DNA from 2 places in the Bacillus sp. 5w2 genome. Region 1 is predicted to be linked to the other one. Evidence: riboswitches for the same ligand, from Rfam matches in the RefSeq annotation. Region 1 holds a riboswitch; the other holds the start of a gene.
What was found. Region 1 has a riboswitch for S-adenosylmethionine ahead of ACXY7N_RS22510 (ECF-type riboflavin transporter substrate-binding protein). Riboswitches for the same ligand answer to the same signal wherever they lie in the genome.

Region 1 (5,850 bases):
GAGAGAAATTTACATTGTCTAATACTTTTTGTTTATTAGGATATGAGAACGACAAATTCTCTACATTCAATAATTCATTTTTTGTAGGACTATCTTTATAAAAAGCTTGCTTCTCCATCCACTCATTTATTACGCTACTAACATTTTCCCTTTGAAGATTTTCAATTGGGTATATTACATCATTATTACTATCAAAATGTAATCTCTTTAATACTTCTATGTACATAGGCTCTCTTAAGCCAATAGATGGTAATATATTTGACGCTAAAATCTCTTCTGGTGTCCCTATGGCAACAATTTCACCTTCATCAATTAAAATAATTTTATCTAAATCCAGGTTTAACATTTCTTCTATTCGATGTTCAATAATTACAATTGTTTTATTATATTGTTTATGTATATCTTGAATAAGTTCTATTGTATGTAAGGCGCTTAGCGGATCCAAATTTGCTAACGGTTCATCGAACAATAATATATCAGCATTTGTCGTTAACAGACCTGCTAGAGAAACAGTTTGTTTTTGCCCTCCTGATAATTCATGTGGACTTTGTTTATGAAAAGTATGCATCTTTACCTTTTTTAATGCGTCCGAAACAATCTTTTTCATATCATCTTGATTTACACATTCATTTTCTAAATAAAAAGCTACATCTTCTTCTACTGTAAGGCCAATAAATTGAGCATCTTGATCTTGCAAAATTGTTCCTACTTGTTTACTCTGTTCAAATATACTCTCTTTCCTCGGATCTTTTCCGGCAATTAAAATATTACCAGTACTAAATCCTTCATAAGAAAATGGGATTAGCCCATTGATACAATGAGCTAACGTTGATTTCCCCGAACCGCTTCGTCCAGCAACTAGTACTTTTTCTCCAGGATATATATGAAATGTAATGTCTTTTACAGTAGGCTGTGCCGCATGCTCATATTGAAAGCTAAATTGTTCAAAAGAAATAATTGGTTGCATGTTAACATCCCTACTTTTCAATTTTTAAATGTGTATGTTTCTTATTAGATTTAGCTAGACCTATTGTAATTGGCAATCCGAGAACTAAAAATACAATAACATCGGCAATTGTTGCTCCTAATACTTGTATAACAATTTTGTCAAACGGTTCTCCCATCACAATAATATCGAATGCCCCAGCAAATATAATCGCAATGACAATACCAATTAACCCAGTAATGGCTAAATAAGAAATATCTCCCTTATTATACGTCCCGTTTTTCACACTAAAGCCAACTCTTTTTTGAATGAGTCCCATTGCAAGGCCGATAAGTCCTGAACTAATAACCCACCCCCACCAAATACCCCATCCAGCGATTGTATCTGTTACGATATGACCGATAAGTCCTATTAACAGTCCTGCTACTGGACCAAATAACGCTCCAAAAACAGTTAAAATAGCTAATGCAGGTTTAATAAATGTATTTGGTGCAATAGAAAATCCCCAAAGTCCTAATATCCCGTATAACGCTGATCCAATTCCGATTGCTGCTACTAACTTTGTTGATAATTTGTTCATTACAATTCCCCTCTCATATTAGTCAACTTTTATTACTCTATATTTATTTTAAAAATGAATTATGCATCGACACTCCCTTTCTATACAACAAAAAATGACCTCTTGCATAAGAGGTCATTTTCTTTCACGTTCAAGAATCCTCTTATCTCCAAAAAACACATTGTGTCCTCTGCGGAATTAGCACCTTCCTATGATTTTACATAGGGGTTGCTGAGGTTTCGTAGGGCCGTACCCTCCACCTCTCTGGATAAGTATTAATTTGTAATTCGTATTATGGCACTAAGAAAGATAAATTACAATAGTTTTCTAATTATTTTTATTTTTTGTTAAATAGCACATTTATATCATTGTATTCTTATCGGAATTATGAAATAATGAATTCAAAATTGTTTCGGGAGGAATGTATGATGAAAGTAATCGGTTTAATTGGTGGACTAAGTTGGGAATCTACATCGTTATACTATAAACATATTAATACACTTACACTTTCTCAATATGATCAAAATGCAAAGCTTGTTTTATATAGCATGGACTTTGTTGAAGTAACTACTTTGTTACAAAATCATCAATATGAAGAAGTGAAAAACGAATTAGTCACAGTTGCAAAAAAGGTTGAAAAATCCGGAGCTGATTGTTTATTAATGTGTTCCAATACGGTCCATTTATTTGCTGAAGAAGTAGAAAGTGCAATATCTATTCCACTTCTTCACATTGGTGATGTGAGTGCTAAAGAAGTGGTAGAACAAAATATAAAGCGTATCGGACTATTGGGTACGAAACAAACGATGGAACAAGACTTCTATAAATCACGTTTAGCGAATTATAATATTGAGACGATTATCCCAAATGAAGAGGAAAGAAATTTTATTCATCATGTTATTTTAAATGAATTAAGTAAAGGAATTATTTCAGAAACATCAAAAGAAAAACTATTACAAATTACAAAATCATTAATTCAAAATGGCGCAGAAGGTATATTACTAGGCTGTACTGAAATCCCTTTGCTTATTTCCCAAAACGACCTTACTGTTCCTGTTTTTGATACTGCTTTTTTACATGCAAATACTGCTGTGCAGTTTGCGGGATAATAATATAAAAGCATAAAGGTTGAACCTCTATGCTTTTATATTGTCCACACTATTTATTTAAAAGAGATTTAATAGCTGCAATTGCCTCATTTGAACCACCGCATTCTAAAAAACTATCATTTAGTTTTCGTATACCATGTTTATACTTTTCATTTGAAAGAACGTTTGTTACCGCTTCTTTTAAAGTTTGCGCATTAACATGCTCTTTCAATAACCTATGTGCTGCCTCAAGTTCAGTTAATCTTTGTGCTATCATCGGCTGGTCTTTATCATGTGGAATTATGATAAATGGGACATTAAAATAAATAGCATCGTGTACGCTATTCATGCCGCCATGTGTAATAAATACATCTGCTTCACTTAATATTTCTGATTGGGGTACGTATGGAGCAATTATAAAATTGTCTGGTGCTTGCTTTATTTTTGAAATATCATTTCGATCACCAATTGCCATTACGACTATCCCTTCAAAATTTGAGAAAGTATCAATACAAGTATTAAAGAATGGTTCGAGCCCTTCAAGTAGTGTCCCCATTGAAATATAAATAACTTTCTTATCTTTAAGCAATTCAAGTGGAAACTCTACATTTGTTTTACGATTTGAAATACTCGGCCCAATAAAAATGTTATTTTCTCCGAACAAATCACTATCAGGTTGAAAATAACGACTTGTGTACACGAGTGAGATATCTCCCTTATTATGCATAAATTGAAGATTATTTTTAGGCTTTACTCCAAATTCATGTTCCATTTGACATAGTAACTTTTCAGAACGTTCATCGGGTCGGAATTGTATTTCTGCATTTGGATGAAAAGGTAAAGTCTCCAATAATTTTGGAGGAATTAAAAATATAGGAGAAGAAAGTACGCCTGGAATTTGTAAATACTCCTTTACTAACTCTCCAGCACCAAATATATCGTAAATTACGAAATCAAAATTTATGCTTTCACTTAATTGTTTCGTAATTTCTAATATATATAAAGAAGTTTGAACATGTACATGAAAGAAAGAATTCAGCCCATATGAAGTTTCACTATCAATAGAAATCTCCTTTAATAAATCTGGATGGGTATATACAGTTGCTCCCAAATCTTCAATTCTGCCTTTAAAGTGTTCTGTTGTAATATAATGTACGTAATCACCCCGTTCAGTAAAGGCCTTGACTAAACTTAATGTAGGATTTACATGTCCCTCTGCCGGGAAATTAACCACTAAAATATTTAGCACTTGTTACTCACTCCTTACATTTCAATGCTCTTATTAATCATATTATAATTATTACCGTCACCCTCCCCCTAATAGTCCTAATATACTTACTACTTTAGGTTGATAAATAATTGTCAGTTAATACATTAAAAAAGGCATCTACATAAGTAGATGCCTAACCGTGATAAGGAGTGTTCTGTGAGGTTAGAATAAACTTTTCAGCTTGTCCTATGCTATCAATATATGAATTTTTTTATAAAACGTGAATAATTGATAGAATGATTTTATCCCTCTCCATCACCCATTTTGGCCTATCCCTAAATAAAGGCGCCACTGGTTTCTATAACATTTCGTATGTTTTAATCCTCTTTAGAGCTATCTATTTTCATCGTTTCTCCAGTCAATCGCTTATTTTTCAATTCAAAATAAGCATCTAAAACTTCTTTTCCAATATCAGAGTTAATACCAGATTTATCATTAATAACCCATGGTACAACTACAGAGAACGCTACTTCCGGATTATCATATGGCGCATATCCTGCTAACGTTAAGTTATAACATTCTCTTCGCTCACCTTTTTCATTTCTTCCAATATCACTTTCTCCACCGTATACAGTCTGTGCTGTCCCTGTTTTACCTGCTGGCTTATAAGATGCTTTTTGGAACGCCCTTACTCCTGTTCCATCACCTTCTTGGAATACCCTTCTAAATCCTTCTTTTACTTGATTTATATATTCCTCTTTCATATCTATCTTATTTAAAACGATTGGTTCTACTGAATGCACTACTTTACCAATCTCATCTTTTTGCGACGTTTGCTCTCTAACTTCTTGAACAATTTGTGGCTTCATTCGATACCCACCGTTTGCGATTGTTGAAATATACTGTACAAGCTGAAGCGGTGTATACGTGTCATATTGGCCAATTGAGTAGTCTAATAAGAAACCTGGTTGATTATCTTTTTTACCAATTTGTCCAGCTGTTTCATTTGGTAAATCGATGCCCGTTGGAACACCTAATCCAAATTGCCTGAAATAATACCTCATTTTATCAAAGTACTCCTGTTTAATATTTAATGAACTATTTTTCACATAATCCACACCTGCAATTTTTAATGCTGTATTAAACATATAAACGTTTGAAGAGACTTGTAACGCTCTTAAATCGTCTATATTTCCAAACTCTTTCCAAGACTTTTTCTCCTTAGTTCCTTTAAACTTCATAGGTGTATCATAAAAATAAGTACCTGGTGTTATAGCTTTCGTTTCAAATCCAGTTAAAACTGTCGCACCTTTAACTGTTGATCCAAGCTCATATGAACTAGTCATTGTGCCTAATGCATAGTCTTCAACTTCTGTTTTTCCGTCTTTTTCTACAAGTCTTTTCCCAGCCATGGATAATACTTGTCCGTTCTTCGGATTCATCATCACAACGAAAGCACGATCTAACATGGATTCTGATCCTTTATATGCCTTTAATATTTTTTCTATACTTTCTTCTACTTTTTTCTGTAATTCCATATCTATTGTTAAAGTTAAATTCTTACCGCTCTTTCCCTCAGAAACTGTTTCCGTTCTAATTGTATTCCCTTGTTTATCAGCAACGCTTCTTACTTCTTTTTTTGTACCATGAAGTACATCTTCGTATTGCTGCTCGATATAACTTTTTCCAACCCTATCATTTCGGCTATAATCACGTACCAAGTAGTAATCTAATCGTTCACTTGGCAATCCTTCATCGGCATTAGAAACATTTCCAAGAACAGATCGGAATAATCCATCATTTACATACACTCTCTCCCAATCAACCGAAACGTCTACACCCGGGAGATTTGCTAAACCCTCACTAATTATAGTAAATTCCTTTTCACTAACATCTTTTTTTATAATTTGAGGAGCCATTTGATAACCAGAAGTCATCTTACTTTTAATAGCTAATACTTTTATATCTTTATCTGTTAATTCTTGAAGATTTTTATCTGTAACTCGTTTTCTTTTTAACTCTTCTATTTTTTTATCTAGCTTCTTGC
Region 2 (5,850 bases), on a different contig from region 1:
AACAAAAGAGTGAGTACTAGGAGGAAAAACAATGGCAACAGTTTTATTTGTAAAAGCAAACAACCGCCCAGCGGAACAAGCAGTTAGTGTGAAATTATATGAGGCATTTTTAGCAAATTACAAAGAAGCACATCCAAATGATACAGTAGTAGAACTTGATTTATATAAAGAAGAATTACCATACGTAGGCGTAGACATGATTAATGGTACATTCAAAGCAGGTAAAGGATTTGATTTAACAGAAGAAGAAGCAAAAGCAGTAGCAGTTGCTGATAAGTACTTAAATCAATTCCTAGAAGCTGATAAAGTTGTTTTCGGTTTCCCATTATGGAACTTAACGATTCCAGCAGTACTACACACATATATCGATTATTTAAACCGTGCTGGTAAAACGTTTAAATATACGCCAGAAGGTCCAGTTGGTCTAATTGGAGATAAGAAGATTGCATTATTAAACGCGCGCGGTGGTGTATATTCTGAAGGCCCAGCAGCTGCAGTAGAAATGGCTGTTAAATATGTAGCAAGCATGATGGGCTTCTTCGGTGCAACAAATATGGAAACAGTAGTTATTGAAGGGCATAATCAATTCCCGGATAAAGCAGAAGAGATTATTACAGCTGGTCTTGAAGAAGCAGCTAAAGTAGCAAGCAAATTTTAATTAAAAATAGAATCGTCACTCGAAAAAAGTAGCATTAACATGTAAACGTTAATGCTACTTTTTTTATATTTTAAGTTCGTCAGCCAGTGTTTCTAATTGAATTCGATCTTGTATGTAATAGATTCTTCCATCCTTTTTTAAATAATTTTGCTGGCAAAACTGGTTTAACACATATAAAAGATGACGGTAGCTGACATTTAAGTATTCTGAAGCCTCGGTATGTTTTTCGGTATAACTGTTACTTTGTTCTGTTAATAGAATAAAGGCTGCTAACCGGTTTTCGAACGGATAACTATTGTTTTTGGCGTAACTTTCTGTTCGGGTAATTGTTTTTTCGCCGATAAATTTGCATAGTTTCTGTAGAAAGATAGCATCTTGCAATAAAAGATGCTGGCAATCTTTAAGAGGAAGCGCTAAGCATATACAATCTTCAATTACTTCTACCGTTTTCGTAACGGATTCTACGCCAATTAGCCCTAATTCTCCAATGAACGAAGGTGCTTGAATAAAGTTAATTAAGGAGACCCTTCCGTTTTTGTGACTCATATATATTTTTGCCTTCCCGGAAATTAAGTAATAAAGATAAGGAACATCAACCCCTTCAGTACATATCTTTTCTTTCTTTTGAAAGGAATGTAGTTCAGCATACGGTAAGACATCAAAAGAAAAAAGAGTGTGGAAGTTGTAATTTTGTATGGAATGAGAGATTTCTTTGCTATTTTTGCTGACTTTCATATTTTCACCTCATGTTTAGTATGAGATATCTCCTATTATTTTTACAAGAAAGAATGATACGATTTATGTAAATTTGTTTTTGTAGAAAAGAGAGTGTGAGGGGCCTATGAAAAAATATAAAACACTATTATTTGATGTAGATGATACATTGTTAGATTTTCAGAAGGCAGAGAAAATGGCGTTACGTATGCTTTTTGAAGAGAAAGGGATTCCTCTAACTAGCGAGGTTGAAGTGCAGTATAAAACAATTAATAAAAGTCTTTGGGATGCTTTTGAAGAAGGTAAAATGAACCGTGATGAAGTTGTAAATACACGGTTTTCGATTTTGTTTAAAGAATACGGGGAAGAAGTAGATGGGATATTATTCGAAAATAATTATCGCAGTTACTTAGAAGAAGGGAATCAACTTATACAAGGCGCGTTTGAATTTATAAGTCAAATTCAAAGTGAGTACGATTTATATATAGTGACAAATGGTATTTCTAAGACGCAAGATAAACGTTTACGTAATGCAGGATTACATACCTTGTTTCAAGATGTTTTCGTTTCCGAAGATACAGGATTCCAAAAGCCGATGAAAGAGTATTTTGATTATGTTTTTGAACGAATTCCTAATTTTGCTCCTGAAGAAGGGCTCATTATTGGGGATTCGTTAAGCGCTGATATTAAAGGTGGATATGTAGCGGGAATTGACACTTGTTGGTTTAATCCAGAAAAGAAATCAAATAATAGCGAGATTGTGCCAACATATGAAGTACAAAATTTTGAAGAGTTATATGCAATATTGAAGCAGCGTGTGTAATGAAAATAGGCAGTGGAACTTTTGTCCCTACTGCCTATTTGTATTAGCTTGTAGTTTCGTTGTTTTTAGGAAGTGGAAATGCATTACCAATCGCTGCCGCTCCAAGCATCGGGAATAGTAAGTTGAGCGGGAAAAACATGAGCAATAGTAATGTTATAGCAATTGGTTTTCTTAATGCATAGCTTGAAATTGCTGTTGTTACGATGGCTACCGAAGCGATTGGATCTATAGGGATAATGGAAGCTATAGCATATCCGATACTAGATCCAGCAAATATAATCGGGAAAATATGCCCGCCACGCCAACCTGTATTTAAACAAACAGCAGTAATACATAATTTTAAAATCCCTGAAAGAAGTAGTACCCAGAAGGATAAATGGCTCCATTCAACGACTAAATCTTTTAATTGATGTTCTCCGGAGAATAACGTGTACGGGAGAAAAGTTCCTGTAATTCCTAATAAAATACCACCGATAATTCCAAGTGATAGTTTATATTCTTTTAAGGGATGGATTAATTTCTCTAATGTGAATTCTAATTTGAAATAAAAGAATCCAACTATAGCACCAATACTAGCAAGTGGTAGAAAGGCAATCCATTCATTAAGAGATAGGGAACCCTCCCCAAAATCAACGATAAAGGATCCACGATTATCAAATTTACTAAGTAATAAATAAACGGAAAAACCAGCGAAAGTGGTAGCTAAATATACAATTGCTTTTTTTCCTTTAGAAAATTCGTTAATTTGCTCACCCTCATTTTCATTTGGAGCTAAATAACCGAATAATGGCGCGTTAAAAATTACACTTAAAGTAGCACCGATTCCAACCTCTGTTAGTTCATTCATTCCTTTTAAGGCGAATGTAAAGCGATCGCCTACCCATGTACAAAGTCCACCGATAATTCCAACAAGTGCTGCTTCGGGACCTAAGCTAGCTCCAAATATTAAAACGATAATCGCAGTTAAAGTAGCTTTATGTACAAAACGGTATTCAATTCTACCTGTTTTTTTATATTCACCCATTACTTCCGGCATAAGACGTGGATATGTGCCGAAGTATTTTTGGGTTAAACCAACGAGAATCCCACCGATAGTTGTTACACAAATAGTGTAATAAGCGGGAGAAGAGAAAATAGTAGGTAAGTATCCCCAAATAAAGTGAATGCCGATATTTATTGTAACTAAAAATAACCAGACTGTTGCTCCTACTATAGAGCCTAAAAGAATGCCGTATAGGACGAGCATATAGTGCATGTCTTTTGTATTTGTCATGTGATACCTCCGTTATGTAAGTTTTAATGTCGAAAGGATTAAATATACTACTGCGAAATGAGATGAATATGTATAGTATCTTTTTGAGAGGTTGGCTTATTCAATATATTGAGGTCTCGTGAGAATTTGGAATGTATACAGTTAAACTACGTATTTAATTCTATATATTAATCGGGGGTTTTAAAAGGTCTTTTTCAAATGAATATGGAATATATTTCTTTTGTTATGCATGTAAACTTATTTGTAATTAATTTTGAACATTCAGAAAAACCAATTGACATTAGGAAATTATTGCTATAAAATCAACGGTAATTGCATAGTCTTATCAAGAAAAGGTGGAGGGACAGGCCCGATGAAACCTTGGCAACAGCCGTATAACGGAATTGTGCCAAATCCTGCAGGTAATAATCCTGAAAGATAAGAAAGAGCCTTTAGAGCGTGTTTTCAAACTGCTCCTTTCTTGTTTTCAGGAAAGGAGCAGTTTTTTTATTTTGTATAAAAGAAAGGAGAATGAGAGATGGGAGAATCATGGGGAAAAGGAACAATTTGTGTGCAAGGTGGCTATACACCAAAGAATGGTGAACCGCGTGTTTTACCGCTTTATCAAAGTACAACGTATAAATACGATACTTCGGATGATTTAGCGGCGCTATTTAATTTAGAGGCAGAAGGATATATCTACACGCGTATTGGAAATCCTACTTTAGCTGCATTTGAGCAAAAGTTAGCGGATTTAGAGGGTGGTGTAGGAGCTGTTGCAACGGCTTCTGGGCAGGCTGCTATTATGCTTGCCGTTTTAAATATTTGTAGTAGCGGAGACCACTTGCTTTGTTCTTCAACAGTTTATGGCGGAACGTTTAATTTATTTGGAGTGAGTTTGCGTAAGCTTGGTATTGATGTTACGTTCTTTAATCCGAATTTAACTGCTGATGAAATTGTGGCCCTTGCTAATGATAAGACGAAACTTGTTTATGCAGAATCGTTAGGAAATCCAGCGATGAATGTTCTAAATTTCAAAGAATTTTCAGATGCAGCGAAAGAGTTGGAAGTACCTTTTATCGTGGATAATACATTAGCAACTCCTTATTTATGCCAAGCATTTGAACATGGAGCAAATATTATCGTTCATTCTACGACGAAATATATTGATGGTCATGCAAGTTCTTTAGGTGGCATTGTTATTGACGGAGGGAACTTCGATTGGACAAATGGGAAATATCCTGAACTTGTTGAACCGGATCCAAGTTATCACGGCGTAAGTTACGTTCAAAATTTTGGTGCAGCAGCTTATATTGTGAAGGCACGTGTTCAATTATTAAGAGACTACGGAAACTGTATGAGCCCATTCAATGCGTATATTAGCAATATCGGCTTAGAAACGCTGCATTTAAGAATGGAGCGTCATAGTGAAAATGCTCTCGCAGTTGCTAAGTGGCTTGCTAACCATGAACGTATTGAATGGGTGAATTATCCGGGATTAGATAGTAATGAAAATTACTCGTTAGCACAAACGTATTTGAAGAAAGGTGCTAGTGGTGTTTTAACATTCGGCATTAAAGGGGGATTAGAAGCAGCGAAAGAATTTATCGCAAATGTAAAACTAGCAACTCTCGTAACGCATGTAGCTGATGCGCGAACTTGCGTCATACATCCTGCTAGCACAACGCATAGACAATTAAGTGCTGAGGATCAGCGTTTAGCTGGCGTCACATCAGATTTAATTCGTTTATCGGTCGGTATAGAAGATGTTTCTGATATTATTGCAGATTTAGAAGCAGCGCTAGTCGGAGGCAAAGAACATGCCGATCATAATTGATAAAGATTTACCAGCTCGCAAAGTGTTGCAGAAGGAAAATATTTTTGTAATGACGAAGGAGCGAGCAGAAACACAAGATATCCGGGCATTGAAAATTGCTATATTAAATTTAATGCCTACAAAGCAAGAAACAGAGGCGCAATTACTTCGTTTAATTGGCAACACACCGTTGCAATTAGATGTTCATTTGCTTCATATGGAATCGCATTTGTCCCGTAATGTAGCACAGGAACATTTAACGAGTTTCTATAAAACATTTCGTGATATTGAGAATGAGAAATTTGATGGACTTATTATTACGGGAGCACCAGTTGAAACTCTTTCTTTTGAAGAAGTAGATTATTGGGAAGAGCTTAAACGTATTATGGAGTATTCAAAAGAGAATGTAACATCTACGCTTCATATTTGCTGGGGGGCACAGGCTGGTTTATATCATCATTACGGCGTTCCAAAGTATCCTCTTAAGGAAAAAATGTTCGGTGTATTTGAACATGAAGTCCGTGAGCAACATGTGAAATTGTTACAAGGGTTTGATGAATTGTTTTTCGCCCCGCATTCTCGTCATA

Region 2: another riboswitch for S-adenosylmethionine. It lies ahead of ACXY7N_RS21845 (bifunctional O-acetylhomoserine aminocarboxypropyltransferase/cysteine synthase); the one in region 1 lies ahead of ACXY7N_RS22510 (ECF-type riboflavin transporter substrate-binding protein).

What each region holds. Positions count from the first base shown of each region.
Region 1 covers NZ_JBTIWT010000016.1:78,718-84,567, reverse strand. The annotation lists gene ACXY7N_RS22515 (ABC transporter ATP-binding protein) at 1-967, opposite strand, end outside; gene ACXY7N_RS22510 (ECF-type riboflavin transporter substrate-binding protein) at 978-1,526, opposite strand; SAM riboswitch class I at 1,666-1,780, opposite strand; gene ACXY7N_RS22505 (aspartate/glutamate racemase family protein) at 1,931-2,614, shown strand; gene ACXY7N_RS22500 (macrolide family glycosyltransferase) at 2,664-3,842, opposite strand; gene ACXY7N_RS22495 (peptidoglycan D,D-transpeptidase FtsI family protein) at 4,181-5,850, opposite strand, start outside.
Region 2 covers NZ_JBTIWT010000015.1:94,392-100,241, forward strand. The annotation lists gene ACXY7N_RS21825 (FMN-dependent NADH-azoreductase) at 32-658, shown strand; gene ACXY7N_RS21830 (transcriptional regulator YeiL) at 722-1,393, opposite strand; gene ACXY7N_RS21835 (YjjG family noncanonical pyrimidine nucleotidase) at 1,500-2,195, shown strand; gene ACXY7N_RS21840 (chloride channel protein) at 2,239-3,468, opposite strand; SAM riboswitch class I at 3,788-3,892, shown strand; gene ACXY7N_RS21845 (bifunctional O-acetylhomoserine aminocarboxypropyltransferase/cysteine synthase) at 3,986-5,284, shown strand; gene metA (homoserine O-acetyltransferase MetA) at 5,268-5,850, shown strand, end outside.